DNA from 3 places in the Arthrobacter sp. MDT2-34-1 genome. Region 1 is predicted to be linked to each of the others. Evidence: predicted binding sites of a transcription regulator. Region 1 holds the regulator's gene; each other region holds the start of a gene.
The links. Region 1 encodes HrcA, which represses chaperone genes, less so after heat shock. Its sites were predicted from a motif close to TTNGCACTCGNNNNNNNCGAGTGCNAA; they were not measured.

Region 1 (9,755 bases):
GGCGAGATCGGCGGGTCCAGCGATCCGGCACCCGCGCGGTCCCGGCAGGCACGCCCCCGGGTGCGCGGATCGCGGGCAGGCGTGGGACACTTATAGTTGAGCAAATTCAGCGTGCTGGTCGACCCGGCCGCATTGCCGTAGCCCGCTTGTCTGAGAGTAAGGAACCATCTGTGTCACCGATGGCCCGCACCGCACCGGTGCCTGCCGCCACCGATCCGGCGATCATCAGGAACTTTTGCATCATCGCCCATATCGACCACGGCAAGTCCACTCTTGCCGACCGGATGCTCCAGCTCACCGGCGTGGTCCAGCCGCGCGATATGAAGGCCCAGTACCTGGACCGGATGGACATCGAGCGGGAACGCGGCATCACCATCAAGTCCCAGGCCGTGCGCATGCCGTGGGAGCTTGACGACGTCAGTTACGCCCTGAACATGATCGACACCCCGGGCCACGTGGACTTCACCTATGAAGTTTCCCGTTCGCTGGCAGCCTGCGAAGGCGCGGTCCTGCTGGTGGACGCGGCCCAGGGCATCGAGGCCCAGACGCTGGCCAACCTCTACCTGGCGATGGAGAACGACCTCACCATCATCCCGGTCCTGAACAAGATCGACCTGCCGGCCGCGCAGCCGGAAAAGTACGCGGCCGAGCTGGCCAACCTGATCGGCGGCGATCCGGAAGACGTGCTGAAGGTCTCCGGCAAGACCGGGGTGGGCGTCGAAGCGCTGCTGGACAAGATCGTGCGCGACCTGCCGGCCCCCACGGGCGACGCGGACGCACCGGCCCGCGCGATGATCTTCGACTCGGTCTACGACACCTACCGCGGCGTGGTCACGTATGTCCGGGTGGTCGACGGAAAGCTCTCGCCGCGCGAACGCATCCAGATGATGTCTACCCGGGCCAGCCACGAACTGCTCGAAATCGGAGTCAGCTCGCCCGAACCCACCCCGTCCAACGGCCTGGGCGTCGGGGAGGTCGGCTACCTGATCACCGGCGTGAAGGACGTCCGCCAGTCCAAGGTTGGCGACACCGTCACCAACCTGCTCAAGCCGGCGGCGGAGTCCCTGGGCGGCTACGCAGACCCCAAGCCCATGGTCTTTTCCGGGCTCTACCCGATCGACGGCACGGACTACCCGGTACTGCGCGACGCGCTGGACAAGCTCAAGCTTAACGACGCGGCCCTGATCTACGAGCCGGAGACCTCCGCGGCCCTCGGCTTCGGCTTCCGGGTCGGCTTCCTCGGGCTGCTGCACCTGGAAATCACCCGGGAACGGCTTGAGGCCGAGTTCAACCTGGACCTGATCTCCACCGCTCCCAACGTGGTCTATGAGGTCACGCTGGAGGACAAGAAGGTCCTGACGGTCACCAACCCGAGCGAGTATCCCGACGGCAAGGTTTCCGAGGTCCGCGAGCCGATGGTTTCGGCGACCATCCTCGCGCCCAACGAGTTTGTCGGCACCATCATGGAGCTCTGCCAGGGCCGCCGCGGCGAGATGAAGGGGATGGATTACCTCTCCGAGGACCGCGTGGAGCTGCGCTACCGGCTGCCGCTGGCGGAAATCGTCTTCGACTTCTTCGACAACCTCAAGTCGCGCACCCGCGGCTACGCCTCGCTGGACTGGAAGGCCGACGGCGAACAGGTGGCCGATCTGGTCAAGGTGGACATCCTGCTGCAGGGCGAACAGGTCGACGCGTTCAGCGCCATCACGCACCGCGAGAAGGCCTACAGTTACGGCGTCATGATGACCTCCAAGCTGCGCGAACTCATCCCGCGCCAGCAGTTCGAGGTGCCCATCCAGGCCGCCATCGGTTCCCGCATCATCGCGCGCGAAAACATCCGCGCCATTCGCAAGGACGTCCTGGCCAAGTGCTACGGCGGCGACATCTCCCGTAAGCGGAAGCTGCTGGAGAAGCAGAAGGAAGGCAAGAAGCGGATGAAGATGGTCGGCCGAGTGGAGGTCCCGCAGGAGGCCTTCATCGCCGCGCTGTCATCGGATGACTCCAAGGACAAGGCAAAGAAGTAGCTCTGCAGTGCTTGTGACCACAACGACGACGGCGGAGGTGCGCCTCAGTGCCTAGCGTCCTTCCCGTGGGGGACCCGGCGCCGGCCGACGGCCTGCTGCCCGCTCAGGCAGCGGCAGGCGCGGAGGACCGCGCGTTCTGCCTGTACGTGCACATCCCGTTCTGCCGGGTGCGCTGCGGCTACTGCGATTTCAACACCTACACCGCCAAGGAACTGGGTTCCGGCGCGTCGCAGGATGAGTACTCGGGCACCCTGAACACGGAGCTGGATCTGGCGGCGCGGGTGCTGCGCGGTTCCGGCCTGCCCGACCGCCCGCTGGCCACGGTGTTTTTTGGCGGCGGCACACCGACCCTGTTGCCGGCGACTGACCTGGCGTCGATGCTTCGCCAGGCCGCGGACCTGTGGGGTTTGGAGCCGGGCGCCGAGGTCACCACGGAAGCCAACCCGGACTCGGTCACGCCGGAGTCGCTGAAGATCCTGGCCGACGCAGGTTTCACCCGCGTGTCCTTCGGCATGCAGTCGGCCGTGCCGCATGTGCTGAAGGTCCTCGACCGTACTCATAACCCGGAACGGGTGCCGCAGGCGGTGCAGTGGGCCCGCGACGCCGGGCTGAACGTCAGCCTGGACCTGATCTACGGCACGCCGGGGGAGTCCATCGCGGACTGGGAAGCCAGCCTCGACTCCGCGATCGCCTGCGCGCCGGACCATATCTCCGCCTATGCCCTGATCGTCGAGGACGGGACCAAGCTCGCGGCGCAGATCCGCCGCGGCGAGGTGCCCGGAATCGACGACGACGACCACGCCGCCAAGTATGAGATCGCAGACGCGCGGCTCGGCGCGGCCGGGTTCGGCTGGTACGAGGTCAGCAACTGGGCCCGCACTCCCGAGGACCGCTGCCGGCACAACCTGGCCTACTGGCGCGGGGACGACTGGTGGGGAGCCGGCCCGGGCGCACACTCGCACGTGGGCGGCGTCCGGTGGTGGAACGTGAAGCACCCCGCGGCCTACGCCCAGCGGCTGGCCACGGGGGTATCTCCGGCAGCCGGCCGCGAGACGCTGGACACCGGCACCCGCCAGTTGGAACACGTGATGCTGCAGACCCGCATCATCGACGGGCTGCAGACCCGGGACCTGGGCCCCAACGGCCGGAAGGCCGTGGCCGGGCTGATCGCCGACGCCCTGGTCGACCCCGCCGCGGCCTTCGCCGGGACCATCCGGCTCACCCTCAAGGGCCGGCTGCTGGCCGACGCCGTGGTGCGGCGGTTGCTCGAGGACTGACCGCGCCGGCCTAAAGCGACCGGCCGATCCGGTGCAGGGCCGCCTCGTAGGCGGAGTCCCAGCTCCACCCGGCAGCCGGCGCGCCCGCCAGCTCCAGCGAGACGAGCCCGTGGACCTGGCCCCACACCACGCCCACCATGGACGCGACGTCGTCGTCCGATGCCCCGGGCAGGGCGGCGGCGACGGCGGCAAACAGCGGCGCGATCGCCGGTTCCGCGGCGCCGGGCGTCGGCTGGCACGGCACCTGGCTGGCCAGTGAGCCGCCGAACATGAGGCCGTACAGGACCGGATGCTCCAGGGCCCACGCCCGGTAAGCCTTGCCCAGCGACTCCAGTCCGTCGGGAGCGGCGCGCTGCTGGGAGGCCGCGAAGGAGGCGAAACCGTCGTCGAGGATGGCGGTGAGCAACTCCGCCTTCCCGCCGAAGAGCGAGTACACCGCCGTCGTCGACGTCCCGGCCGCCGCCGCGATCGCCCGGAGCGACACGCCGGGGGCGCCGTCGCGGGCAATCAGGGCCGCGGCAGTGTCGAGCAGCGTCCGCCGCAGCGAATCATCGTGGACTATGGGTCTTGCCATGAGCCCAGTATTGCATAACACTGTTCTGTAACACTGTTACGAAAGGAATCGGCTCATGTCGGAACACGTACACACAGGGCGGTTCACAGCCGATCCGGGCGGCGAACGGGTTACGGTCTTCCTCATCGGGATGCGGGCCAACCGCTGGTGGAAGATCGGCAAGGTGGCCCGCACCGCGTCGGCGATGCCGGCGATGCTGGCGCACCTGGCGGCATCGCCGGAGGCCGGCCTGCTGGGCTTCCACCAGTGGTTCGGGCGCACCACGGTCATGCTCAGCTACTGGAAGAGCCCGGAACATCTGCAGCGGTTTGCCTCCGACCGCTCGGCACCGCACCTGGAACCCTGGCGGCGGTTCATGCGCGAATCGGCCGGCAGCGGGGACGTCGGTGTGTGGCACGAAACGTACGAGACGGTGCCGGGGGGCCGGGAGAGTGTCTACAGCGACATGCCGCGCTTCGGCCTGGCCGCGGCGACCGCCCACGTGCCGATCGCGGCGGGGATGAACACCGCCCGCCAGCGGTTCTCGCGGCAGGCAGGGTAGGAGGGCGGCAGGGCCGGCAGGTCTACCGGAGCGGCTGTGCGGGCCGGATGTCAGAGCTACCGGAACAGGCGCAGGTTGTAGGCGTACCGGTAGGGAACGCCGCGGTTGCACTTGACGCCGGCAATGACGGAATAGACCGTGAGGAAGACCCAGATGGCGGCCGCGATGACGGCAAAGAGCCCGCTGACCGCCGGGATGACGATCAGCAGGTTCGCGATGATGGCCACCGCCGTGGGCGGAACCGTGAAGTTCAGGGCCTCTTTGGACTCCTGGGCGGTAAAGGGACCCCGGTCCTTGAAGATCAGGTAGATCGCCAGCGACGGGAAGCAGCCCAGGATGCCGCCGAAGTGCGCCATGGTGGCCCATTGCCGGTCCTCCGAAGGGGTCAGGGGCAAAGCGGACGCCGACGCGCTCTGGTACTGCTGGCGCGGAGCGGACTTGCGCTCCGGCTGCTGCTGACGAGCAGAGTTCTCGGACACTGGACCTACCTTCGGAAAATCTTCTGACGGCTCACTTCTGTTCCTAGCCTAGCTGTTCCAGCCCGTCTCCCGGTGCATTCCGCGGGCGGGGGTGCCGGACGGAACCGGCTCAAACCGTCAGGAAATCGATGACTTCTTCCACCCGGCCCAAGAGACTGGGCTCCAGGTCGGCATAGGTGTTAACACTGCCCAGCAGCCTCTTCCAGCCGTCGGCGATGTCTATCTGGGTCCGGTGCGGCCAGCCGAGGCCGGCGAGGATGCCGGTCTTCCAATCGGTGCCGCGCGGAACCACCGGCCACGCGGACCGGCCGATGACCGCCGGTTTGATGGCCTGCCACACGTCGACATAGGGGTGGCCCACAATCAGTACGTTGCCCGCCGCCGCGGGCACGGCCATGGCGGCCTCGGCTATCCGCCACTCCTTGGAGTTGGGGACCAGGTGGTCCACCAGGATGCCGAGCCTGCGCTGCGGGCCGGGGGAGAAGTCCGCCACGGCCGCTGCCAAATCGTCCACGCCATGCAGGGGTTCGACCACGATCCCCTCTACCCGGAGGTCGTCTCCCCAGACCTTCTCCACGAGTTCGGCGTCATGCTTGCCTTCGACCCAGATCCGGCTGGCCCGCGCGACCCTGGCCCGCTGTCCCTCGACCTTGACGGAACCGGAGGCCGTCCGTTGCCGGACGGGAGCCTTCGCCGCGGGCGCCGCCGGCACCACCTTCACCGGCTCGCCCTCGAACAGGAAGCCGAAACCCAGCGGAAACGAGCGGACCTTGCCCCGGCGGTCTTCCAGCGACACCAGATGCACACCGCCGGACTTCTCCACCCGAACGACGGCGCCGACCCACCCGCTCTGTGCGTCCTCGAGCACCAGTCCCGGTTCGGCGCCGATTTCGCGCAGTGCCCGGGCCTTGGGGGCGGTGAGATCCTGGGGGCCCCAGCCGTAGCTGCTCATAAACTTTAAGTCCTCTGCTGGTTGTCGTCCTCACGGCACGGCCGCCCGACAATGCTAACAACGGCGGCGACGTATTAGACTTAGCACTTGGACGTGTTGAGTGCTAACGGTCTGTCCGCAGACGAGTTGGAGACAGGAGGAGTGCAGTGAGCGAGGTCCGGAGGCTGGAAGTGCTCCGCGCCATTGTCGAAGACTATGTGCACTCGCGTGAGCCGGTGGGCTCCAAGGCACTGGTCGACCGGCACAGCCTGGGCGTATCGTCAGCCACGATCCGCAACGACATGGCGGCGCTGGAGGAAGAGGGGCTGATCGTCGCCCCGCACACCAGCGCCGGCCGGATTCCCACGGACAAGGGCTACCGCCTGTTCGTGGACCGGATTTCGGATGTCAAGCCGCTCTCTGCCCCCGAGCGCCGCGCCATCCAGAAACTGCTGGAAGGCGCCGACGACCTTGACGATGTCATGGAACGCACCGTGCGGCTGCTGTCCCAGTTGACCAACCAGGTGGCCGTCATCCAGTATCCCCAGCTGGGTGCTGCCAAGGTGCGGCACATCGAGTTCATCCTGCTGGCTCCCAAAAGGGCCCTGGTCGTGCTGATCGCGGACAACGGCAAGGTGGAGCAGCATGTCGCGGCGCTTCCGGCGGACGTCACCGAGGATGCCCTGGCCACGCTGCGCGCAGCATTCCTGTCGGTGCTGTCCGGGAAGCCGCTGGCGGCAGTGCCGGGGCTGCTGAAGAACTCCCCGGTGCCGCCGCAGGCGGGGCCGACGGGCACGGCCGAGGCCCTGGCGTCGCAGCTTTCGCAGCTTGCCGCGGCCACGAACGAGGAGCGGATCCTGATGGCCGGCACGGCCAACCTGGCCCGTTCCACGGTCGACTTCCAGCTGAGCATCGGTCCCATCCTCGAGGCTCTTGAAGAACAGGTGGTGCTGCTGCAGTTGCTCTCCGAACTGCATCAGGACGCGCGTGGCATGTCGGTGAGCATCGGCAGCGAAAACCCCTACGGTTCGCTGGCCGAAACCTCCGTGGTGGCCACCGGGTACGGCCCGGGCGCGACGGCCAAGGTCGGCATCCTCGGCCCCACCCGGATGGACTATCCCACCACCATGGCCGCGGTGCGCGCCGTCGCACGTTATTTGTCACGGATCCTCGCCGGCTAGCCACACGCCGCGCAGTGTCCGCACCGGCCGTCGGCGCCGGTGAACCGATCCCCAGGAAGTGAAGTACTACAAGGTGAGTAACCACTACGACGCCCTCGGTGTCAGCCAGGACGCCTCCACCGAGGAAATCAAGAAGGCCTACCGCAAGCTGGCCCGCAAGCTGCATCCGGATGTTAACCCCGGCCCGGAGGCAGCCGAACAGTTCAAGCAGGTCAGCCACGCGTACGAGGTGCTGTCCGACCCGCAGAAGCGGCGCATCTACGACACCACCGGCAACGAGAACGGCAACGATACCGGCTTCGGCGGCGGCTTCTCCGGGTCCGGGTTCGCCTTCCAGGACATCTTCGAAAGCTTCTTCGGCGGGGCCGGAGCGGGCGGCGCCGGTCCGGCCTCCCGGACCCGCCGCGGCCAGGACGCCCTGATAAACGTGCGGATCGACCTCAAGGACGCGGTCTTCGGCGTCAACAAGAAGATCGAAGTGGACACCGCCGTCGTCTGCCCCACCTGCGACGGCAGTTGCTGCCGCCCCGGCACCAGCCCGCGCACCTGCGACATTTGCGGCGGTTCCGGCCAGGTCCAGCGTGCGGTGCGGTCCATCCTGGGCCAGGTCATGACCACTGCCGCGTGCGGCAGCTGCCAGGGCTTCGGCACGGTCATTCCCGACCCCTGCAACGAGTGCAACGGTGAGGGCCGCGTCCGCAGCCGGCGTTCGCTAACCATCAAGCTCCCGGCGGGCGTCGGGACCGGAACGCGGATCCAGCTGGCCGGCCAGGGCGAAGCAGGCCCCGCCGGCGGCCCGCAGGGCGACCTGTATGTGGAAATCCGCGTGAACCCGGACAAGAATTTCATCCGCGAGGGCGACGACCTGCACGTCACGCTCTCGGTGCCGATGACCGCCGCCGCGCTGGGCACCGACCTCACGCTGGACACCTTCGACGGCGAACAGGAAGTCAGCATCAAGCCCGGCACGCAGGCGGGCGAGACCCTCACCCTGCGCGGCCTGGGCGTGACCCACCTGCGCGGCTACGGTCGCGGCGACCTGCAGGTGCATGTGCATGTGGAGACCCCGAGCAAGCTGGATGCGGAGCAGGAGGACCTGCTGCGCCGGCTGGCCAGGGCCCGCGGCGAGGAATACACCGAGGGCAAGCTGGCGTCCTCCGGCACGGGCGTCTTCGCCCGCCTGCGGGACCGGCTCGGTAACCTCTAGGCGTGACCAACCACCTGTTCTTCACCGCTCCGGGCGAGCTCGACGACGTCGCTCCGGGCGACAGCTTCACCCTGGCCGGGGACGAGGCGCGGCACGCCGTCACGGTTAAGCGGATCGAACCGGGTGAAGCCGTCGATCTGGCCGACGGGCGGGGCCGGCGGCTAGTAGGGGAGGCCGTTGCCGGCGCCTCAGGCCAGCTCACCGTCCGCGCGCTCCGGATCCTGCAGGAGCCGCGGCCCGACCCGGAGTTGGTGCTGGTGCAGGCGCTGGCCAAGGGAAACCGCGACGAACTTGCCATCGAGGCGGCCACCGAACTGGGCGTCGATGCGGTAGTGCCGTGGCAGGCCGAACGCAGCATCGTGCGCTGGAAGGCGGATAAGGCGGCCAAGGGCGCGGCGAAATGGCAGCTGGCGGTCCGGGCGGCCGCCAAGCAGTCGCGGCGTGCCCGCGTTCCGGAGGTGGAGCCGCTGGTGGAACGGGCCGGGCTCTGTGCCCTGGTCCGGGACAGCCGGCTCTCGCTGCTGCTGCACGAGGACGCCGCAGGCAGCGTGGCCGACGCCGTGGAGGGGGCCGGGTTGCGTGCCGGCTCCTCCGCCGGGGAGCGCGGCGGAAACGACGGCGGCGCTGCCCCGCCCGGAGCCCGTACCGGCGGCGCGGGGCGCGTGCTGATGATCGTGGGCCCCGAAGGCGGGATGAGCCAGGCCGAAGTGGAGGCGATGCTCGACGCCGGGGCGGTGGCCGTGAGGCTGGGGCCGCACGTCCTGCGGTCCTCCACGGCCGGACCCGCCGCCTTGACCTTGCTCAGCGAGTTGCTGGGCCGCTGGCGCTGACCACGTCGGTCAGCAGCACCGGCCTAGGTGATGGTGAAGACCTTGCTGTCCGCATTCTGCCGTTCGTCGGTTCGCCCGTCCTGATCCTTTTGGAACACGTACAGCCGGTAAGTGCCCGGATCCAGCTTCTGGCTGAACCGGAACTCGCCGATCTGCCCGTTGTCGGCATCAACGAGGGCCGTGCCGTCCTTGACCAGGTCGCCTTCGGACGTGTCGTCGGAGCCGGCCAGGCGGAAAATTTGCCAGCTCAGTTCCGATTCGTACGCGACGCCACGGCCGAACACCTCCACGCGTCCGGCGGCGGTGGCACCGTCGGCCGGATCAATGATCCATACCGGGGCCGCTAGGCTGCTGTTCCGGCCCATCGGCTGGCCCAGCGGCACATGGCCAAAGGCTTCGTAACCGTGATGCCCGTCCACCAGGATGACCACTTCCAGCGGATCGTCCGACGTGCTCAGCCCGGCGTTCGCCGCCGCAGCCGTGGCCGTGAAGACCAGTTGCTGCACGGCCCGTTCGGCGATGCCGGCATCCACCCGGCGGCTGAACGCGTCCGAGGAAATGTCCAGCGTGATGACCGACCCGTTGGTGATGGAGGCGCCCACCTTGCTCGCCGGGCTGAGCGGATTGAAGTAGTCCGGATCGAGGGGCTGCAGCCGCGTCAGCGCGGCCACCGCCGTCGTAATGGGATCACCCAGGTTCTCCGCCTGGCGG
Region 2 (9,755 bases), on a different contig from region 1:
CCGCACAAGCTCACCGTTTACGGGAGCGGTGCCAGCGGGCCGGCCGCGGTGCGGCTGCCGGACGGCCGCATCGGGGTGCTGTACCAGCGGCAGGGCGGACGCGAGATCGTCTATGCCACCGCAGATCCGGGGCGGCTGCTGGCGGCCTGGCCGCGCGGGGCCGTCACGGCCCGGGACGACGACGACGCGGCGGGGCCGGGCCCCGTGACCGGGCCGCTGCCGGTGCCCAAGGACTACCCGCTGCGCTTCGACATGGTGCTGGAGGAGGTCCGCAGCCCGGCCGGGGGCGGGCCGGAGCCCGGCCACCGCGCCGGGGATGTGCTGGTCTTTGCCGGGCGGGCAAAGATGCTGGGACCGCAGCACCTGAGGGTGAGCCTGGCCGGCGGGTTCGACAACGCCGCGGATTTTCCGCCCCAGGACCTGGGCCCGGGCGGAGAAGCCAGCTACCTCCATCCTGTCCGCACGGTGACGCGCGCCGACGTCGCGGCCGGAGGCCTGACCGTTTCCTTCTCCTGCACCGCGGTCCCGGCGGACGAACCTTCCGGCGGTGCCCCGGTGGCGAGCCGCACGCGGGAGTTCAGCATCGACGTCGTCAGCGGTGAAATCCGCGAGACGTGACGCGCGCCTCGGCACCATCCCGGCGCCCTCCCGGCGAGGTGTGCAAGGATTTAACCCGGGATCAACGAGCGCCGCCCGGCGGTGGCGGAGACGCAGAACGGAGAGGGATTGCAGGACAAGGACCCAGACCAGGAATCCATGTCACCCATGACTCCGCAGGCGGGAATGCTGCCGATCATCAAGCCGAAAAACATCCCGGCCAACGACGCCGGCCGCGGCTCCGGCACCGGACGCGCCGGTTCGGCCGCTGGGCCCCAGAGCACCCACCCTCCGGTGCCGCGTCCGACGGACCGGCCGGTAGCCAAGCAGGTCAAGCCCGTTCCCAGCGGCACCGCGCCGCTGCCCGCCTCCGCGGCAGCCTCGCGCTCGAACGCGGCGGCCCGCCGGATGCTGCGCAAGCTCGTGCAGGGCGAGGCGCCGCCCACCGCGCCGATGAGCATCGTCGAGAGGCTGGCCGGCAGCCCCTACGCGAACCCGATGATCCAGACGGCCGGGGTCGATGCCTCCGCCCGCATCACGCTGGACTTTGCCCTGGACGTGGCGGAAACCATGTTCCGCTACGGGGCCGGCGCGCTGGAGGTGGAAACCAGCATCATCGCCGTGACCGCGGCCTTCGGGCTCAGCGACATCGACGTGGACATCACCAACCAGTCCGTGGTGATCAACTACGCCAAACCGGACACGATTCCCATTACCGTGATGCGGGTGGTGCGGTCCTGGACCAACAACTACGCCGGCCTGTCCCTGGTGCACGAACTGGTCACCGACATCGTCAACGGCGGGGTGGGGCGCAGCGAGGCGAAGGAACGGCTGCAGGAGATTACCTCGCGCCCCAAGCCCTTCGCCCGGTGGATGGCCATCGCGGCCGGCGGCGTGTTCTCCGGCTTCATCATTGCCTTCCTCGGCGGCAGCGTCTTCGCGGCCCTGGTGGGCGGCATCTCCACCGTGCTGATGGGTTTGGTCGGGCGGAAGCTGAGCAAATGGCGGATGCCGGACTTCTTCATCACCGGCATCGGCGCCTGCCTGGCCACCGTCATGGCGCTGCTGTTCTGGACGCTGCACGTGCCGATGAGCCCGTCGCTGGTGATCGCCGGCGGCATCCTGTTCCTCCTGCCGACCGGTCGGCTGGTCTCCGCCACCCAGGATGCGATCAACGGCTTCCCGGTCACCGCGTCGGGGCGTTATCTCTCGGCCTTCTTTACCTTCGCTGCGATTGCCGCCGGCGTCGCCGTGGGGCTGGTGGGCGGCTCGATGCTCGGCGTCAGCCTGCCCGAAGTCTTTGTGGAGGGCCAAGGCCAGTACCCCTACGTGGTGCGGGCGCTGCTGCTCGTCGTGTCAACCATTGCCCTCAGCATGACCGAGCAGACCAAGCTGAACATGCTGCTGCCCACGGCCGCCGTCGGGCTGGTCGGGCTGTTGATCTACGATCTCGCGGTGTGGGCGGGGATCGGCGACCGGATCGGCCCCGCCGTCGGGGCGGTGGTGATCGGGTTCCTCGGGCGCATCGTGGGCCTGCGGATGGGCTCGCCGCAGCTGGTGGTGGCGGTGCCGGCCGTGCTGTTCCTGCTGCCCGGGCTGTCCGTGTTCCGGTCGATCTTCGAGCTGACCGTCAACTCGGAGGCGCCGTTCAACGGCATCCTGGGGCTGTTCGGTGCGCTGACGGTGATCCTGGCCATCGCCGGCGGTACCGTGCTCGGCGACAACCTGGCCCGGCCGTTCACCAAGGGGCTGGGCTCGAACGAAAACCGGCGGGCCCGGCGCCGCTAAGGACGCAGGATCCACCGGGTGCGGGATGGGTTGCCCTGCACCGGGGGCCGGGGTGGGCGTCGGGGATGGGCGCCCGGTGGGCGCCGTCCGCCGGTGGATCGTTGCAGAAAGCCCCCGGCGATCCCGGCTCAGGCCGGGTAGTTCTCCGGGAAGATCTGGCCCGCCGGCGTGCGCTTCTCCGCCTGGAAGGCGTCTTCGGCCCGGCCGTAGGCCCAGTAACCCGAGATGGAGACCTGGTCGCGGGACAACCCGTGGTCCTTGAACAGGACATCGCGCAGGGACTTCACCTCGTCGCGCTCGCCGTGGACGAATGCATCCACGCGGCCGTCGGGCCAGTCCAGGCCGGCTATGGCGTCGCGCAGCAGGGTAGCGGTCCCGGGCGTTTGGCCGCGCCGGAACAGCCAGTGGATTTCCAGGTTGGCCGGAGCGCCCAGCTCCTGCACGTCCGCCTCGGAATCCACTTCCAGGAAGGCATGGCCGCGCGCGTCCGGAGCCAGTGCCTCAATGGCGGCGGCAACTGCCGGCAGCGCCGCGTCGTCGCCGGCCAAAAGGTACCAGTCGGCGTCGGGATCGGGCCGGTACGCGCCACCGGGGCCGTTGAACATCATCCAGTCGCCCGGCTTGGTCTGCGCGGCCCAGGGTCCGGCGAGGCCTTCGTCGCCGTGGACCACAAAGTCGACCACGACCTCGCGGGTGTCGCGGTCCAGCCGGCGCACGGTGTAGGTGCGGGTGACGGGCAGCTTGTCGGCCGGAAGGGTTTCCTTCAGCTCCGCGACGTTGACCGGGAGTTCCACATCGAGCGCGGGGTCCAGGAAGATGATCTTGATGTACTGGTCGGTGGCGTCCTTGGCGGCAAACCGTTCGGCGAACGAATCGAACGCCTCGCCGCCGGCGTAGACCCGGACCATGTGCTGTGAAATCCACTCGGTGCGCGTCACCTGGAGATTCGTCTGCACCCGCGGCGGCCGAGCGCTCCGTCCCGCACGGGCCGGGGCTGCTGCCGGTTGTGTCTGCATCCTGCACTACTCCTGACGAAGGGAAACTGCTACTGAGGAGAACCTAATCCACCGGTCGGGTAATCCCAATTTGCGGATGTTAAAGGTCACACGCGCGCCCAGGAACGCACGGACCCCCACCGCGAACCCCTTGGCCTCAGCGGTCCGGGCAAGGTCCCGGCTGTCCACGTTTGGCCGAAACTGTCCATGTCTTGGAAACCGTTAAGGCCTTGACCTGCGGCGACGCCGGAGCCGCGCGCAAAACATGGACAAAACGTTCCGGCGTCTGCCAGTCGGCCGTCCACGTCGCCCGGCTGCACGACGCGGCTCAGCGCAGCTCCCAGTGCACCGGTTCGGCGCCCTGGGCGGCCAGCAAGTCGTTAACCCGGCTGAAGGGCCGCGACCCAAAGAATCCGCGGGAGGCCGACAGGGGGCTGGGGTGCACCGTCTCGATCCGCGGCACCTGCTCCAGTACCGGAGCCAACTGCTGGGCTTCGCGGCCCCAGAGCAGTGCCACCAGCGGGCCGCCGCGCTGAGCCAGCGCCCGGACCGCGAGTTCGGTGACCTGCTCCCACCCCTTGTTGCGGTGGGACCCGGCCTTGCCCGCCTCCACAGTCAGCGCGCGGTTGAGCATCAGCACGCCCTGGTCGCTCCAGGCGCTCAGGTCTCCGTGCTGGGGCGGCCGGATGCCCAGATCCATCTGCAGTTCCCGGTAGATGTTGGCCAGGCTGCGCGGCAGCGGACGCACGTGCCGTTCGACGGCGAAGGCCAGTCCGATCGAGTGTCCCGGCGTGGGATAGGGGTCCTGGCCGACGATCAGGACCTTGACCTTGGACAGCGGCCGCTGGAATGCCCGCAACACGTTTGCCGGCGCGGGCAGCAAGGTCTTTCCGGCGGCGCGCTCGCCGTCAAGGTAGGAAGCCAGGTCCCAGAGCAGGGGTTCGGCGGGAGCGAGCACCTCGGCCCATTCGGGATGAATCACGGCGGAGAGCTCCCGGGGGGAGGCAAACGGGTACGGGGCGCCAAGGTCCGCGGCAGGCGGGTGGGCTGGCAGCGGAAAGAGGGCACCGTCGTCGTAGTTCACAGTTCCATCTTTGCGGAAACCACCCGCCGGCCGGCAATCAGGTGGGGCGGCGCTCGCCGGGCCGCAACCGGCCCGGGGCGGTGAATGACACGCCTGTGATTCGCCTTTATCATGGGGGAGGTATTGATTGCTGTCAGCAAGTACTAGGAAGCGCAGGTGTGTTGTGGCGGGTTCGGCCGAGGCCAGTGCCTTTTCACTCGAGGCCGAGGTTGACGACGCCAGCCCGCTGAGCGAACGCGACCAGCGCATGCTGGCCCTGGAGCGGCAGTGGTGGAAGTACGCCGGAGCCAAGGAGCAGGCCATCCGCGAACTGTTCGACATGTCCGCCACGCACTACTACCAGATCCTGAATGCGTTGATCGACACCGAGGATGCGTTGGCGCACGATCCGATGCTGGTGAAGAGATTGCGTAGACTACGTACGTCCCGCCAGCGCGCGCGCACTGCTCGCCGGCTGGGCACCGACGCCTAGATCCGGGACGGCCTGGTAGGCCGGTTTCCGTTTCGCCACCACAAGGATGCACTGAAAGCGATGAGCAAGTACCCCCGGGATGAGTTCGACCAGGTCCCTGAAACTTCAGACCGCCACGGTGTGCACCGCGCACGGATGGCGACGCCGAAGTCCAACGGCCTGGGCCTGATCGTCCTGGCCGCGGTACTGGCGCTGGCAGTTGGCGCCCTGTCGTTCTTCGTGCTTCCGCTGCTGGGAGGCGGAGGATCTTCGACCACGGCCGCCGGCCAGGCCGCCCCCGCTGCCAGCGTTTCGCCCACGCCAACGGCGCAGGAAACCGAAACCGCCGAGCCGGAAGCGACCGCCACCGCGAAGCCGACCGAGGAGGCAACGGAAGAGCCCACCGAGGAGCCGACCGAGGAACCCACGGAAGAGGCCGCGGCGGTCAACAAGCAGGACCCGGTGATGATCCTCAACGGCACCGGCGTGACCGGGCTGGCCGGAACCGTGTCGCAGCGGGTGCAGGCGGACGGCTGGTCGATCGCGGTCGTGGACAACTGGGGCGGTGCCCCGCTCGCCGGCTCGGTGATCTTCTACAACCCGGGCCAGGAAGCCAACGCGCGGGCCCTTGGACAATTACTGGGCATCAGTGCGATGCAGGAAAACGGCAACGTCTCGCAGTACGTCACCGTCGCGCTGGGGCCCGGCTACCAGTAAGGCATTTTCCTCGCGCGCCGTAGCCCCGTTACCCATGCAGGGCGGCCTCCAAGCGGAATTTCGGTTACGCCTCAATAACATTTAGGTGTGCGGTAGCTCACTTCACCCCGCTGCGCGGTTAAGGTGAAACCATCCTGCCGCTGAACCGTACACGGCAGGCTGGAACTACTGAGTATGGAGAACGCTATGGCGCTGGGAACCGTCAAATGGTTCAACGCGGAAAAGGGCTACGGCTTCATCACCGTGGACGAAGAAAATTCCGATGTTTTTGTCCACTGGTCCGCTATTCAAATGGATGGTTACCGTTCCCTCGATGAGGGGCAGCGCGTAGAGTTCCAGATCGGCCAGGGCCAGAAGGGCCCGCAGGCGGAAGAAGTTCGGGTCGCCCCGTAGCAGACCCAGAACGACGACGGCGGCGGAGGCTGGGGTGCCTCCGCCGCCGGTTTCGTCGCGCCGGTTTCTCGCGCCGGTTTCGTCGCGCCGGTCGGGCTACTCCTTGAGCGGGATCCCGCGGGCGTCGCGCTTGAACGGCTCTGCCCCGACCAGGATCATGATGCCCTCGACGAACCCCCAGACGGCGCCGAAACCAAACGTCAGGAACGTGACGACAATCTGCACCACGCCGATGGCGACGTGGCCCAGATAGAACCGGTGGACGCCCAGGCCGCCCAGCAGGATGCCGAGCAGCCCGCCGATCAGCCGGGACTTCTGTTCCGGATAGTAGTAGCCCGGGGGAGCCCCGTAGTACTGCTGCTGCCCGTATGGCTGGCCCGGCTGGCCCGGCTGGCCGGGCTGCGCGTATGGCTGTCCCGGGGCGCCGTACGGTTGCTGGCCGAAGGGCTGCTGGCCCGGGGCCGGCTGCTGTTGCCCCGGAGCCCCGTAACCCGGCTGGCCGGGCTGCGGGTATTGCTGTCCCGTTGCGCCGTACGGCGGCTGTCCGCCGAGCGGCCTCGTCGGGTTGGTGCCCGGTGCCAGCGGCTCGGTGGGGTTGCTGGTGTTCTTCTCGTCCGGTGATTCAGACATGGTTCTCCGACCTGTGCCCGGTGCCGGGCCGATTGTTCGCGTGCGCTGTCTTGCCTGCCAATCTACGCGGGAGGGGCCTGTCGTTTCCATGGGGGTCCACCCTGATTGTTGGCCCGGGGGTGCTCAGGGGGATCTCGGCCGGAGAAGCGCGTCATCCGGCAGGCCCAACAGCTTGCACTCGACACCTGCGAGTGCTAATTATTGAGTTAGCACTCTCGCGGGCTGACTGCTAAGAAAGCCTGTAGGGAGTGAAACCCGCCACCTCGGTGAGGTGAGCGGCGCGGCGTACCGAATCCGCCGTCGTCGTGAGCCGTCCGTCGCGGGCACCGCAGGTGGCCAGCAGCCGTCAAAAGCTGCGTCCAGTGTCTATTGTCCAGAAGGGACGTAAGCCGCTATGGCAAAGATCATTGCATTTGACGAAGAGGCCCGCCGCGGCCTCGAGCGCGGACTCAACACCCTCGCTGACGCCGTTAAGGTAACCCTCGGCCCGCGTGGCCGCAACGTCGTGCTCGAAAAGAAGTGGGGCGCCCCCACGATCACCAACGATGGTGTTTCCATCGCCAAGGAGATCGAGCTGGACGACCCGTACGAGAAGATCGGCGCCGAGCTGGTCAAGGAAGTCGCCAAGAAGACCGACGACGTCGCCGGTGACGGCACCACCACCGCCACCGTCCTGGCCCAGGCCCTGGTCAAGGAAGGCCTGCGCAACGTTGCTGCCGGCGCCGACCCGCTGAGCCTGAAGCGCGGCATCGAGAAGGCTGTTGACGCCGTCACCACCGAGCTCATCGCTTCCGCCAAGGAAATCGAGACCAAGGAACAGATCGCCGCTACCGCGTCGATCTCCGCCGGAGATCCGCAGATCGGCGAGCTGATCGCCGAGGCCTTGGACAAGGTGGGCAAGGAAGGCGTCGTCACGGTCGAGGAGTCCAACACCTTCGGCCTGGAGCTTGAGCTCACCGAAGGCATGCGCTTCGACAAGGGCTACCTGTCCGCATACTTCGTCACCGACGCAGAGCGCCAGGAGACGGTCCTCGAGGATCCGTACATCCTGATCGTCAACTCCAAGATCTCCAACGTGAAGGACCTGGTTGGCATCCTGGAGAAGGTCATGCAGTCGGGCAAGCCGCTGCTGATCATCGCCGAGGACGTCGAGGCCGAGGCCCTGGCCACCCTGATCGTGAACAAGATGCGCGGCACCTTCAAGTCCGTGGCCGTCAAGGCTCCGGGCTTCGGTGACCGCCGCAAGGCCATGCTGGCCGACATCGCCATCCTGACCGGCGGCCAGGTCATCGCCGAAGAGGTCGGCCTCAAGCTGGAGAACGCCACCCTGGACCTGCTGGGCCAGGCCCGCAAGGTGGTTGTCACCAAGGACGAGACCACCATTGTCGAAGGTGCCGGCGAAGCCGACGCCATCGCCGGGCGCGTCAACCAGATCCGTGCCGAGATCGAGAACTCCGATTCCGACTACGACCGCGAGAAGCTGCAGGAGCGCCTGGCCAAGCTGGCCGGCGGCGTTGCAGTCATCAAGGCCGGTGCCGCAACCGAGGTCGAGCTCAAGGAGCGCAAGCACCGCATCGAGGACGCTGTCCGCAACGCGAAGGCTGCCGTTGAGGAAGGCATCGTCGCCGGTGGCGGCGTGGCCCTGATCCAGGCCGGCGCCAAGGCGTTCGCCAACCTCAACCTCGAAGGCGACGAAGCAACCGGCGCCAACATCGTCAAGGTTGCCATCGACGCTCCGCTGAAGCAGATCGCACTCAACGCCGGCTTGGAGCCGGGCGTCGTGGCCGACAAGGTCCGCGGCCTGGCCGACGGCCACGGCCTGAACGCCGCCACCGGTGTCTACGAGGACCTGCTGGCTGCCGGCGTGAACGATCCGGTCAAGGTGACCCGCTCTGCCCTGCAGAACGCGGCCTCCATCGCCGGCCTGTTCCTGACCACCGAAGCCGTTGTCGCCGACAAGCCGGAGAAGGCCGCTCCGGCCATGCCGGGCGGCGACGAGATGGGCGGCATGGGCGGCTTCTAAGCTTCCCCGCCACCACCTCGGCTTGACAGCAGGCCACGGTTCAGCGAGGCGCGGTTCCCGTCACGGGAGCCGCGCCTCGCGGCCTTTAACCCCTTTCCGGAGCGAGCCAGTCGGGCCTCTCGTGCCAGGCTTCCAGCTCGGCGGCGAGGTTGTGCCGGGCACGCTCCAGCCACTTCTCCCGGGCGGACGGGGTCCGGTAGAGCGGATCCAGCGCCAACAGACCACGGACGACGGCGGTGCGCCCGGCGGCGAAGTCGGCGTCGGGCACGTGCGCATAGTCTTTGCGGACGTCCCGGACATAGCTGCGGTACTCCGCCGGCGTTCCGCCGAGGACGGACAGGTCGGCGTCGCACAGCAGGGCACCGGTCCGATCCTGCGGGCCGGGCGAATGGGTGGCCGTGAGCAGGACCAGCCGGACCACTTCGGCCGTCTCCTCGCCGCTGCAGCCCGCGGCCGGCAGGCAGGCAGCCGCGAGATCAGCCGATTCCTGTTCGTCGACGCCGGGCCGGCCGTTGTAGACGGCGTCGTGGAACCAGGCCGCCAACCATACTGCCCGCGGCCGGGGAACGGACCCGGCCGGGGCAGTGAGCTGTTCCAGCGCCTCCAGGACAGCCAGCAGGTGGCCGGGGCCGTGGTAGTGGCGGTGCGGTTCTCCCCAACGGTCCAGCAGGTCGCGGCCGAGGTTCTCCTGCCCGGGCAGCAGCTCGTTCCACCGGCGGAGCAGCACCCTGCGCAGCCTCTCCGGGCGCTGACGGGCCGGTACCCGCAACCCGCTCGCCTGCAACCGGCGGGTCAGGTCACCGGCGCTGACTTCGACGGCACCCAGCCTGACCAGCTCGGCGTAGCGGCTGGCCGGCACATCGTAGTGGTCCCGGTCGAAGGCCCGCTCGCGGATCTCGGCTGCCGCGGCGAAGCGGTGCAGCTCGGCCAGCGACGTGTCGGAGACCAGATGGGAAAAGCGGGTGCCGTGCGCGGGCCAGAGCGGAGGATCGATGAGTATTGCCACGTGCCCAGCCTAGGGCCAAGAATGTCTGCCCCGCGCCCGCCCTAGGGCCAGGAATGTAGGCCACGTGCCCC
Region 3 (9,755 bases), 800 kb from region 1:
CGGGATATGCTGGGACTCCGTAGGGTCGGTAAGGAAGCTTACTGTGAGGAGGCGTGCATGATGTCCACATCCATCGACGGGTACGACATTGATACAGACGCTTGCCAAGCCGAGATTGAAGCGGAACTTGGCGAGCTGATCGAAGCCGGCAACAGGGCACACCGGGGCTGGCAGGCCCTCTGGGATGACGTCGCCGCAGGCGTCGCTGCACCTGCCCCGGGCTGGAAGCCGGAGCTGCGGCGCCTCGCCTGAACGACTCCTGCAATCATTCCCGGCCGGACCGGTTAGGACGAAGGGGACGCTGGTCGCGGCCGCCTGCCGGCCGTAGCATGGGCGCATGATCGAATCGGCGGCAACGTTCCTGTCCGCGGGCCGGTACTTCCGCGAGGTGCTGGCAAACGTGCCGCCGACCGCATGGAACGCACCCGGGCTGGACGATTGGAGCGTCCGGACGCTCGCCGGACATACCAGCCGGGCGCTGTCCACGGTGCTGACCTACCTGGGGCGCCCCGCCAAGACTGTCCAGGTGGAATCGGCCGCGGACTATTACCTGGCCACCGGACTGGCCAATGATCCCGGCGTCACCGAACGGGCCGTGGCAGCCGGCAAGGAGTTGGGCCCGCACCCGGTGGACATGGTGGACCGGCTGCTGGCCCAGCTGGAAAACACGCTGCCGCTGACCGAGGACCGGGTCATCGAGACGGCCGCCGGCGGGATGCGCTTCAGCGACTACCTGCCCACCCGGATCTTCGAACTTGCGGTGCACACGCTCGACCTGTCCCGGGCCTGCGGCCTGGTGGCGGAGCTGCCGCGCGGCGTGGAGCTGGAAGCCGGGCGGCTGGCCATGGAGATTGCCGCCGAACGCGGCGACGGGGCGCAGGTGCTGCTGGCCCTGACCGGGCGAACCATGCTGCCCGGCGATTTTTCCGTGGTCTGACGCCGTGTCGCCCTGCCGACCCTGCCGGCCTCGCCGGCCGGGCCCTCCGGGGCCCCGTGGCGGCAACAACTCCGCCGTCCGGCCTCAGGCGAAGTAGACGCCGATCCTGTTGCCCTCGATCTCCTCGATGCGGATGTCGATGTCGTACACGTCGCGCAGCACGTCCGGCTGCATGATCTGCGCCGGCGGGCCCTGGTGCACCAGGCGGCCGGAGCGCATGGCGATGATCGAGTCCGAGTAGCAGGACGCGAAGTTGATGTCGTGGATGACCAGCACCACGGTCTTGCCCAGCTCATCGGTCAGCCGGCGCAGCAGCCGCATCATCTCCACCGAGTGCTTCATGTCCAGGTTGTTCAGCGGTTCGTCCAGCAGCAGGTAATCGGTGTCCTGGGCCAGCACCATGGCGATGAACGCCCGCTGCCGCTGGCCGCCGGAGAGTTCGTCCACGAACTTGTCCGCCATCGACGTCAGGTCCAGGTACGCCAGCGCCTGCTCGATCTGGACGAGGTCGGCCGGCCCCGGCCGGCCGTTGTTGTGCGGGAAACGGCCGAAGCCCACCAGATCCCGTACGGTCAGGCGGACGGTCAGCTGGTTGTCCTGGCGCAGGATGGCCATCTTGCGGGCCAGTTCCTTGCCCGCGGTCTTGCCGACGTCGAGCCCGTCGATGGTCACCGCCCCGGCGTCCATGGGCAGCAGCCGGGAGACCATGGACAGCAGCGTGGACTTGCCGGCGCCGTTCGGCCCGATGATCGAGGTGATGCCGCCGTCCTTGATGTAGCAGCTGACGTCGTCCACCACGGTCTGCGTGCCGTAGGTCTTGGAGACTCCGGAGACGTGGATCATTTGATGGAGCCTTTCAGCAGCAGGGCGATGAACAGGATGCCGCCGGCGAATTCAATGACGATGCTCAGCGCGGTATCGAAACTGAACACCTGCTCGAGGACCAGCTGGCCGCCGACCAGGGCGATGGCGCCCAGCAGCACGGCGATGGGCAGCACGTACACGTGCCGGAAGTGCGAGCACAGCAGGTAGGCCAGGCTGGCCACCAGCAGGCCAAAGAACGTGATCGGTCCCACCAGTGCGGTGGATACGGCCACCAGGATGGCGCAGAGCATCAGGACGGTGGTGACGGCCCGCCGGTGGTCAACGCCCAGGTTCAGCGCCGTGTCCCGGCCCAGCGCCAGCACGTCCAACTGCCGGCGCATCCGCCAGACCGGGACGGTGGCCGCGGCCACGGCCAGCGCGGACACGGCCAGCAGCACGCCGTCCACGTTGTTGAAGCTGGCGAAGAAAAGGTCCTGCAGGATGATGAATTCGCTCGGGTCGATCAGCCGCTGCAGCAGCGAGGAGATGCCGCGGAACATGGTCCCGAACACGATGCCCACCAGCAGCATCAGGTGCAGGCTCTTGCCGCCGCCGGTGAACAGCCAGCGGTAGATCAGGAAGGAGAAGCCCACCATCAGCATCACTTCGATCACGAAGCGCACCGGCGCGCCCAGGCTCAGCAGCGCCTGCCCGCCGATCGCGAAGGTCAGCCCGGTCTGGATCAGCATGTAGAGGGCATCGAAGCCCATGATCGACGGAGTCAAAATCCGGTTGGCGGTCACCGTCTGGAACAACACCGTGGACACGCCCACGGCGTACGCCACCAGCAGCATCGAACCGACTTTGATGGCACGCCGGGGCAGGATGTAGCCGAGGTTGCCGCGCAGGTCGATGGTCATGAACACCGCCACGAGGGCGGCCGTCAGCAGGCCCAGCAGGATGATCCAGGTCCGCGGCCGGACCGTGGTGAGGGTGCGGCGCTTGCGCTGCGTCAGGGCGGCGGGAAGTACCGAATCAGCCATTCTTGCGGGTCCTCAGCAGCAGGTAGAGGAAGACGGCGCTGCCGACGGCGGAGACGATCACGCCCACCGGGATTTCGTAGGGGTAGCGGATGGTGCGGCCGATGATGTCGCACAGCAGCACAAAGCCCGCACCGAAGACCGCAACCCAGGGAACCGCGCGGCGGGCGCTGTCGCCGAACGCCAGCGACACCAGGTTGGGCACCACCAGCCCCAGGAACGGAATGGCGCCGATGTTGACCACCACCACGGCGCTGATCAGCGAGACGATGACCAGCCCGAGCGTCAGGATCCGGCCGTAGTGCAGGCCCAGATTGGTGGAAAATTCCTGCCCCATGCCGGCCATCGTGAAGCGGTCCGCGCACAGGTAGCCGATCACCGCGAGCAGCGCGACAATCCAGAGGAGCTCGTAGCGGCCGCGGAGCACACCGGAGAAGTCGCCGATCATCCAGCTGTTCAGCGTCTGCAGCAGGTCAAAGCGGTAGGCAAAGAACGTGGTCACCGCGGCGATGACGCCGCCCAGCATGATGCCCACCAGCGGCACGATGAGCGTGTTGCGCAGCGGGATCCGGCGCAGCACCAGCAGGAACAGGCCGGTCCCGGCGGCCGCGAACACGGTCGCCACGGACATCTTGGCCAACAGGGTGGCACCGGGGATCGCCACCGTGACCACCAGGATGCCCAGCGAGGCAGACTCCACGGTGCCCACGGTGGACGGCTCCACGAATTTGTTCCGCGCCATCAGCTGCATGATCAGCCCGGCAATCCCCAGCGCCGCGCCGGCCAGGATGACCGACAGGGTGCGCGGCAGCCGGCTGATCCAGAAAATGTCCCAGGCCTTCTGGTCGCCGGCCAGCAGGGCAGGCAGCGACACGTCGCTGACGCCCACAAACATGCTGGCAATGGCCAGGACGACGACGGCGGTGGCCGCCCAGGCGAGCTGGGACCCGGATCCGCGGGCGCGGGAGCGTCCCGCCGCGGCTGCTGCCGCCGGGGCCGGACTGGAAATCGTGGAGGAAGCCATGGGTCGGGCCACCGCGCAGGCCGCCGGCGGAACACCGGCGGCCGTACGGGTGCTACTTCGTGACGGCTGCCTGGACGGCGCTGATCATGGCGTCCGTATTATTCAGGCCGTAGCCCACTAGGTACCAGGAGGCCGAGTCCAGATAGGTGATGCTGTCGTTCTTGGCGGCGCTGGTGCCGTTGACCAGGTCGTTGTCCAGGACGGCCGCAGCGGCTTCCCCGGATTCGCCGACGGCGGAGTCGCGGTCGATCACGAACAGGTGGTCCGGGTTGGCCTCGGCGACGAATTCGTGCGAAATGGCCTCGCCGTGCGGGCCCTCGGACTTCACATCGGCGGCGGTCTGCACGCCCAGGACATCGTGCACGATGCCGAAGCGGGACCCTGAGCCGTAGGCCGTCATCTCGCCGCCGCTCGTCATCAGCACCAAACCGGTGCCGGCGTCGGCAGCTGCGGCCTTGGTGTCCTCGATCCGGGTGTCGATGGCCGCCAGCTTTTCTTCGACTTCGGCTTCCTTGCCGAAGATCTCGCCGAGGGTCGCGGAGACTTCCTTGAAGCTCTCGATCGGAGCGGCGGTGTCCACGCTCAGGTCGATGGTCGGGGCGATTTTGCTCAGCTCCCCGTAGGCCTCGGCGGTGCGGCCCGAGATGATGATCAGGTCGGGTGCGCCTTCGCTGATGGCCTCGAAGTCGGGTTCCTTCATGGAGCCGATCTTGGTGTATTCGTCGCCGGCGTACTGCGCCAGCGATTCGGGGAACACGGCCGCCTCCGGGACGCCGTCGACCTCGACGCCGAGGGCGGTGAGGCTGTCCAGCACCCCGAGATCGAAGGTGTAGACCGTCTCCGGGTTCACCGGCACGTCGGTGGTGCCGGAGGCGTGCTCAACGCTGATCGTCTCGGCACCGGTGCCTGCCGCGGCGTCGGTCTGCTGGCCGCAGGCGCTCAGGGCGAGCATGGAAACGGCTGCGGTCATGGCCACCAGGCCGGACTTCAGGGGCTTTTTCACTGACTCTCCATTGTTCGTCAACGCCGTCCCGGGCGGGTACCGGCATTAGGCAACATAAACGTTTGCTATTTGCGCGCAGCTTGAAAGCTACCGGGTTAGGTTAGCCTTACGCAACTTGGCCGGTTGACGGAGGCGCCGATCTTCGTCACATAGGCGGCGGCGCGGAAACCGGAGGGCCCGCCGCTGGCACTCGCCTTGACCGAGTGCTAATCCTTCTCATAGAGTCGCAGTTAGCACTCACCCCGTGTGGGTGCTAACAAGGAACCGCCTGCCGGCACCGCGACGACGGCAGACATCTCCTTGGCCAACCTATTCGTAGCGCATGAAAAGGAGAGAGCCGAGTGTCGGTCTCCATTAAGCCTCTTGAGGATCGTATTGTTGTCCAGCCGCTCGAAGCAGAGCAGACCACGGCCTCCGGCCTGGTCATTCCGGACACCGCCAAGGAAAAGCCGCAGGAAGGCAAAGTTGTCGCGATCGGCCCCGGCCGCGTCGATGACAATGGCAACCGGGTTCCCGTTGACGTAGCCGAGGGTGACGTCGTCATCTACTCGAAGTACGGCGGAACCGAGGTCAAGGTCGGCGGGGAAGAGTACCTGGTGCTCTCCGCCCGCGACGTGCTGGCCATCGTCACCAAGTAAGGCCCATCAGCTGAGTCCGGCGGCTCGGGCGCGCGCAGTCGACGCCCGCAGCCGGAATCACGGACAACCGAAATGCCCCGGCTGCCTCCTCTAGCAGCGCAGCCGGGGCATTTTGCGTGAAAGGAACAAATTCATGGCAAAGCAGTTGGAGTTCAACGACGCCGCCCGCAAGGCGCTGGAAGCCGGCGTCGACAAGCTCGCCAATACCGTCCGGGTCACCCTCGGCCCGCGTGGCCGCAACGTGGTCCTGGACAAGAAGTGGGGCGCCCCCACCATCACCAACGACGGCGTGACCATCGCCCGCGAGGTGGAACTCGACGATCCGTACGAGAACCTCGGCGCGCAGTTGGCCAAGGAAGTCGCCACCAAGACCAACGATGTTGCCGGTGACGGCACCACCACCGCTACCGTCCTGGCCCAGGCGCTGGTGAAGGAAGGCCTCCGCAACGTGGCCGCCGGCGCCGCCCCCGGCGCCCTCAAGCACGGCATCGAGGTAGCGGTCGAGGCCGTTGCCGCCCGCCTGCTGGAGAACGCCCGCGAGGTCGAAGGCAGGGTCGCCGAGGTCGCCACCATCTCCGCCCAGAGCCCGGAGGTCGGCAAACTGCTGGCCGAAGCGTTCGACAAGGTGGGCAAGGACGGCGTCATCACCATCGAAGAGGGCTCCAGCATGGAGACCGAACTGGTGCTCACCGAGGGCATGCAGTTCGACAAGGGCCTGCTGTCGCAGTACTTCGTCACCGACCAGGAGCGCCAGGAGGCAGTCCTCGAGGACGCGCTGATCCTGATCTCCCAGGGCAAGATCTCCACGGTGCAGGAGTTCCTGCCGCTGCTGGAAAAGGTGCTGCAGGCCAACAAGCCGCTGTTCATCATCGCCGAAGACATCGACGGCGAGGCCCTGTCCACCCTGGTGGTCAACAAGATCCGCGGCACCCTCAACGTTGCCGCCGTAAAGGCGCCGGGCTTTGGCGACCGCCGCAAGGCCATGCTGCAGGACATCGCGGTGCTCACCGGCGCCCAGGTCGTGTCCGCGGACCTCGGCCTGAAGCTGGACCAGGTGGGTCTCGAGGTGCTGGGCACGGCACGCCGCATCACCGTCACCAAGGACAACACCACCATTGTTGACGGCGCCGGCTCCGAGGCCGACGTGGCCGACCGCGTGTCCCAGTTGCAGGCGGAGGTGCTGCGCACCGATTCCGATTGGGACCGTGAGAAGCTCCAGGAGCGGCTGGCCAAGCTGTCCGGCGGCATCGGCGTGATCAAGGTCGGCGCTGCCACCGAGGTCGAAATGAAGGAGAAGAAGCACCGGATCGAGGACGCTGTGTCCTCCACCCGCGCTGCCCTGGAAGAAGGCATCGTGGCCGGTGGCGGCACCGCCCTGGTGCACGCCGCCCAGGCTCTGGACACCGACCCGAACGTGCTGGCGCTCGAGGGCGACGCAGCCACCGCCGTCGGCCTGGTCCGCCGCGCGCTGGCCCAGCCGCTGCGCTGGATCGCCGAAAACGCCGGCCACGAGGGCATGGTCGTCGTCTCCAAGGTGGGCGACATGGAGCTCAATAACGGCTTCAACGCCGCTACCGGCGAATACGAGGACCTCGTCGCCGCGGGCATCATCGACCCGGTGAAGGTGACCCGCTCGGCCCTGCGCAACGCGGCCTCGATCGCGGCACTGGTGCTGACCACCGAAACCCTGGTCGTCGAGAAGCCGGCCGAAGAGGACGGGCACAACCACCAGCACTAGCGCACGCCGCCGGCTGTTGGTCGGGCTTCGCCCGTCCGGAGGGGATCCTGCCCGTGCAGGGTCCCCTCCGTCGTCGTGGGGTCCGGGGTGGTGAAAGCCCCGGAGCCGGGCGCGCACGTTAGCTCCGCCACATCGGTTGCCGCGGGAAATAGTGGGCAGGGCGGAATCGTTTTAGGATGTAACCAACCCCGGAACCCGATCCCCGCTGTCGGTGACCGGCGGCCGCCACCGGTATCGCTCGAAAGGCCCTGCAGTGTCCGAAGAATTCAATCCGTTCGCTTTCGAGGGTCTGACCTACGACGACGTGCTCCTGCTGCCAGGCCCGACGGATGTGATTCCGTCCGAGGCCGATACCAGCTCCCGCCTGACCCGCCGCATCACGGTCCAGACCCCGCTCCTCTCCGCCGCCATGGATACCGTGACGGAATCGCGGATGGCCATCGCCATGGCGCGCCAGGGCGGCCTGGGCGTCATCCACCGCAACCTGTCCATCCAGGACCAGGCCGAGCACGTGGACCGGGTCAAGCGCAGCGAGTCCGGCATGATCACCAACCCGGTGACCATCGCCCCGGACGCCACGCTGGCCGAACTGGACGAACTTTGCTACAACTACCGCGTGTCCGGACTGCCCGTGGTGGACTCCGAGGGCAAGCTGGTGGGCATCTGCACCAACCGCGACACCCGTTTCGTGCCCCGCGCCGACTATCCCACCACCAAGGTGCACGAGGTGATGACCTCCATGCCGCTGATCACGGGCAAGGTGGGCATCAGCCGCCCGGAAGTCATCGAACTGCTGGGCAAGAACCGGATTGAGAAACTCCCGCTGGTGGACGACGCCGGCATGCTGCAGGGCCTGATCACCGTCAAGGACTTCGACAAGGCGGAGCAGTACCCGCTGGCCACCAAGGACGACGACGGCCGGCTGCGCGTCGGCGCGGCTGTGGGCTTCTTCGGCGACGGCTACGAGCGCTCGATGACCATGATCGAGGCCGGCGTGGACGTCCTCGTGGTGGACACCGCCAACGGCCACAGCCAGGGCGTACTGGACATGATCGCCCGGCTGAAAAAGGACCCGGCCGCGGCCCACGTTGACGTGATCGGCGGCCAGGCCGCCACCCGCGAGGGCGCACAGGCGCTGGTCGACGCCGGTGCCGACGCCATCAAGGTGGGCGTGGGGCCGGGCTCCATCTGCACTACCCGGGTGGTGGCAGGCGTTGGCGTACCGCAGATCACGGCGATCTATGAGTCGGCCAAGGCGGCCATCCCGGCGGGCATCCCGGTGATTGCCGACGGCGGCCTGCAGCACTCCGGCGACATCGGCAAGGCCCTGGTCGCCGGCGCGGACACGGTGATGCTCGGCTCGCTGCTGGCCGGCGCCGCGGAATCCCCGGGGGACCTGGTGTTCGTCAACGGCAAGCAGTTCAAGGCCTACCGCGGCATGGGCTCGCTGGGGGCCATGCAGACGCGCGGGAAGAACACCTCCTACTCCAAGGACCGCTACTTCCAGGCCGACGTGCCCGACGACGAGAAGCTGATCCCCGAGGGCATCGAAGGCCAGGTGCCGTACCGCGGCCCGCTCTCGGCCGTCGCGCACCAGCTGGTCGGCGGACTACGCCAGACCATGTTCTACACCGGTGCCCGCAACATCGCCGAGCTGAAGGCCAAGGGCAAGTTCGTGCGGATCACCGCGGCGGGGCTGAAGGAGTCCCACCCGCACGACATCATGATGACCGTGGAGGCACCGAACTACAAGCGGTAGTCCCGCAGTCGCCGGTGGCGCCGTTCCCCGCACCGGGGCAGCGGCGCCACTCGCGTTAACCAGCGGCAGGACCTTCGCCGGCGCCCCGCGACCAGCCCCGCGTATGGACGGGACAGCGCCTCGGCTCGTGCGCCCGGGCGTGCGCGCGGCCGCCGACCGCGGCGCGGGTGAGCCAACGGAGCCGGCGTCGGAAGATCAGGAGCGCGAGGAGCACGAGGGCCGCGGTGTCTGGCCAGCGCGGCGCCGGCCAGTTATCCGGCGCGGGCGGATACGCCCCATCGGCCAATCCGGCGGCCCGCTCGAAGTGGTTGCGCGAGGAGGGGAACAGCGCCCCGTCGATGATGTACGCCGCCGGAAAGGCGAACGGGCCGGCGAGCAGATTGGCTACGGCCCACTGGTCAACATGCCGTGACTCGTGGAGGGCGAGGGCCTCGTCCCCGGTCCGGGTCTGGGAGATGTTCGGGCCGTAGCGGACATACTGGCCTTCATCGGCAATGCCATATCCGTTGACGCTCAGTGGACCGGCCGGGTCCACCGGCGGCATCCACGCAACGAACACGTCCCCGAGCATTGTTCCGCCACCGCTGGTGCGCGGCGGGGGCCAGAACATGACCAACAGCGACGGTCCCGCGCACGCTTCCATATCAAGGCTGCGCCCGGTCAGGACCCCGACGCCGCTGATGGGGGCCACCAGAAAATCGCGGGTGATGCGCCACGGGGCCGGCGGTGAAATCTGCAGGCGCGGCTCGGGCTTGATCTGCCCGTCGGCAGTGATATGGCTGTGGCAAACGATCTGCGGGGAGAGTGCCTCC

Region 2: the regulator HrcA is predicted to act here: its motif matches at 6,862-6,888, upstream of groL (chaperonin GroEL).
Region 3: the regulator HrcA is predicted to act here: its motif matches at 4,992-5,018, upstream of groES (co-chaperone GroES).

The regions. Positions count from the first base shown of each region.
Region 1 covers NZ_JBNHGO010000001.1:429,944-439,698, reverse strand. The annotation lists gene lepA (translation elongation factor 4) at 171-2,024, shown strand; gene hemW (radical SAM family heme chaperone HemW) at 2,072-3,301, shown strand; gene AC5RVV_RS02045 (TetR-like C-terminal domain-containing protein) at 3,312-3,875, opposite strand; gene AC5RVV_RS02040 (DUF4188 domain-containing protein) at 3,931-4,416, shown strand; gene AC5RVV_RS02035 (DUF4870 domain-containing protein) at 4,473-4,895, opposite strand; gene AC5RVV_RS02030 (DUF3097 family protein) at 5,005-5,847, opposite strand; gene hrcA (heat-inducible transcriptional repressor HrcA) at 5,994-7,007, shown strand; gene dnaJ (molecular chaperone DnaJ) at 7,081-8,214, shown strand; gene AC5RVV_RS02015 (16S rRNA (uracil(1498)-N(3))-methyltransferase) at 8,217-9,044, shown strand; gene AC5RVV_RS02010 (GerMN domain-containing protein) at 9,068-9,755, opposite strand, start outside.
Region 2 covers NZ_JBNHGO010000002.1:540,860-550,614, reverse strand. The annotation lists gene AC5RVV_RS12940 (sialidase family protein) at 1-618, shown strand, start outside; gene AC5RVV_RS12935 (threonine/serine exporter family protein) at 757-2,385, shown strand; gene AC5RVV_RS12930 (siderophore-interacting protein) at 2,514-3,401, opposite strand; gene AC5RVV_RS12925 (uracil-DNA glycosylase) at 3,709-4,464, opposite strand; gene AC5RVV_RS12920 (DUF3263 domain-containing protein) at 4,628-4,936, shown strand; gene AC5RVV_RS12915 (LytR C-terminal domain-containing protein) at 4,997-5,632, shown strand; gene AC5RVV_RS12910 (cold-shock protein) at 5,819-6,025, shown strand; gene AC5RVV_RS12905 (TM2 domain-containing protein) at 6,122-6,655, opposite strand; gene groL (chaperonin GroEL) at 7,050-8,678, shown strand; gene AC5RVV_RS12895 (DUF4031 domain-containing protein) at 8,764-9,684, opposite strand.
Region 3 covers NZ_JBNHGO010000001.1:1,231,799-1,241,553, reverse strand. The annotation lists gene AC5RVV_RS05640 (hypothetical protein) at 58-252, shown strand; gene AC5RVV_RS05635 (maleylpyruvate isomerase N-terminal domain-containing protein) at 338-937, shown strand; gene AC5RVV_RS05630 (iron ABC transporter ATP-binding protein) at 1,022-1,780, opposite strand; gene AC5RVV_RS05625 (iron chelate uptake ABC transporter family permease subunit) at 1,777-2,784, opposite strand; gene AC5RVV_RS05620 (ABC transporter permease) at 2,777-3,805, opposite strand; gene AC5RVV_RS05615 (siderophore ABC transporter substrate-binding protein) at 3,858-4,808, opposite strand; gene groES (co-chaperone GroES) at 5,150-5,446, shown strand; gene groL (chaperonin GroEL) at 5,580-7,184, shown strand; gene guaB (IMP dehydrogenase) at 7,438-8,943, shown strand; gene AC5RVV_RS05595 (hypothetical protein) at 8,999-9,755, opposite strand, start outside.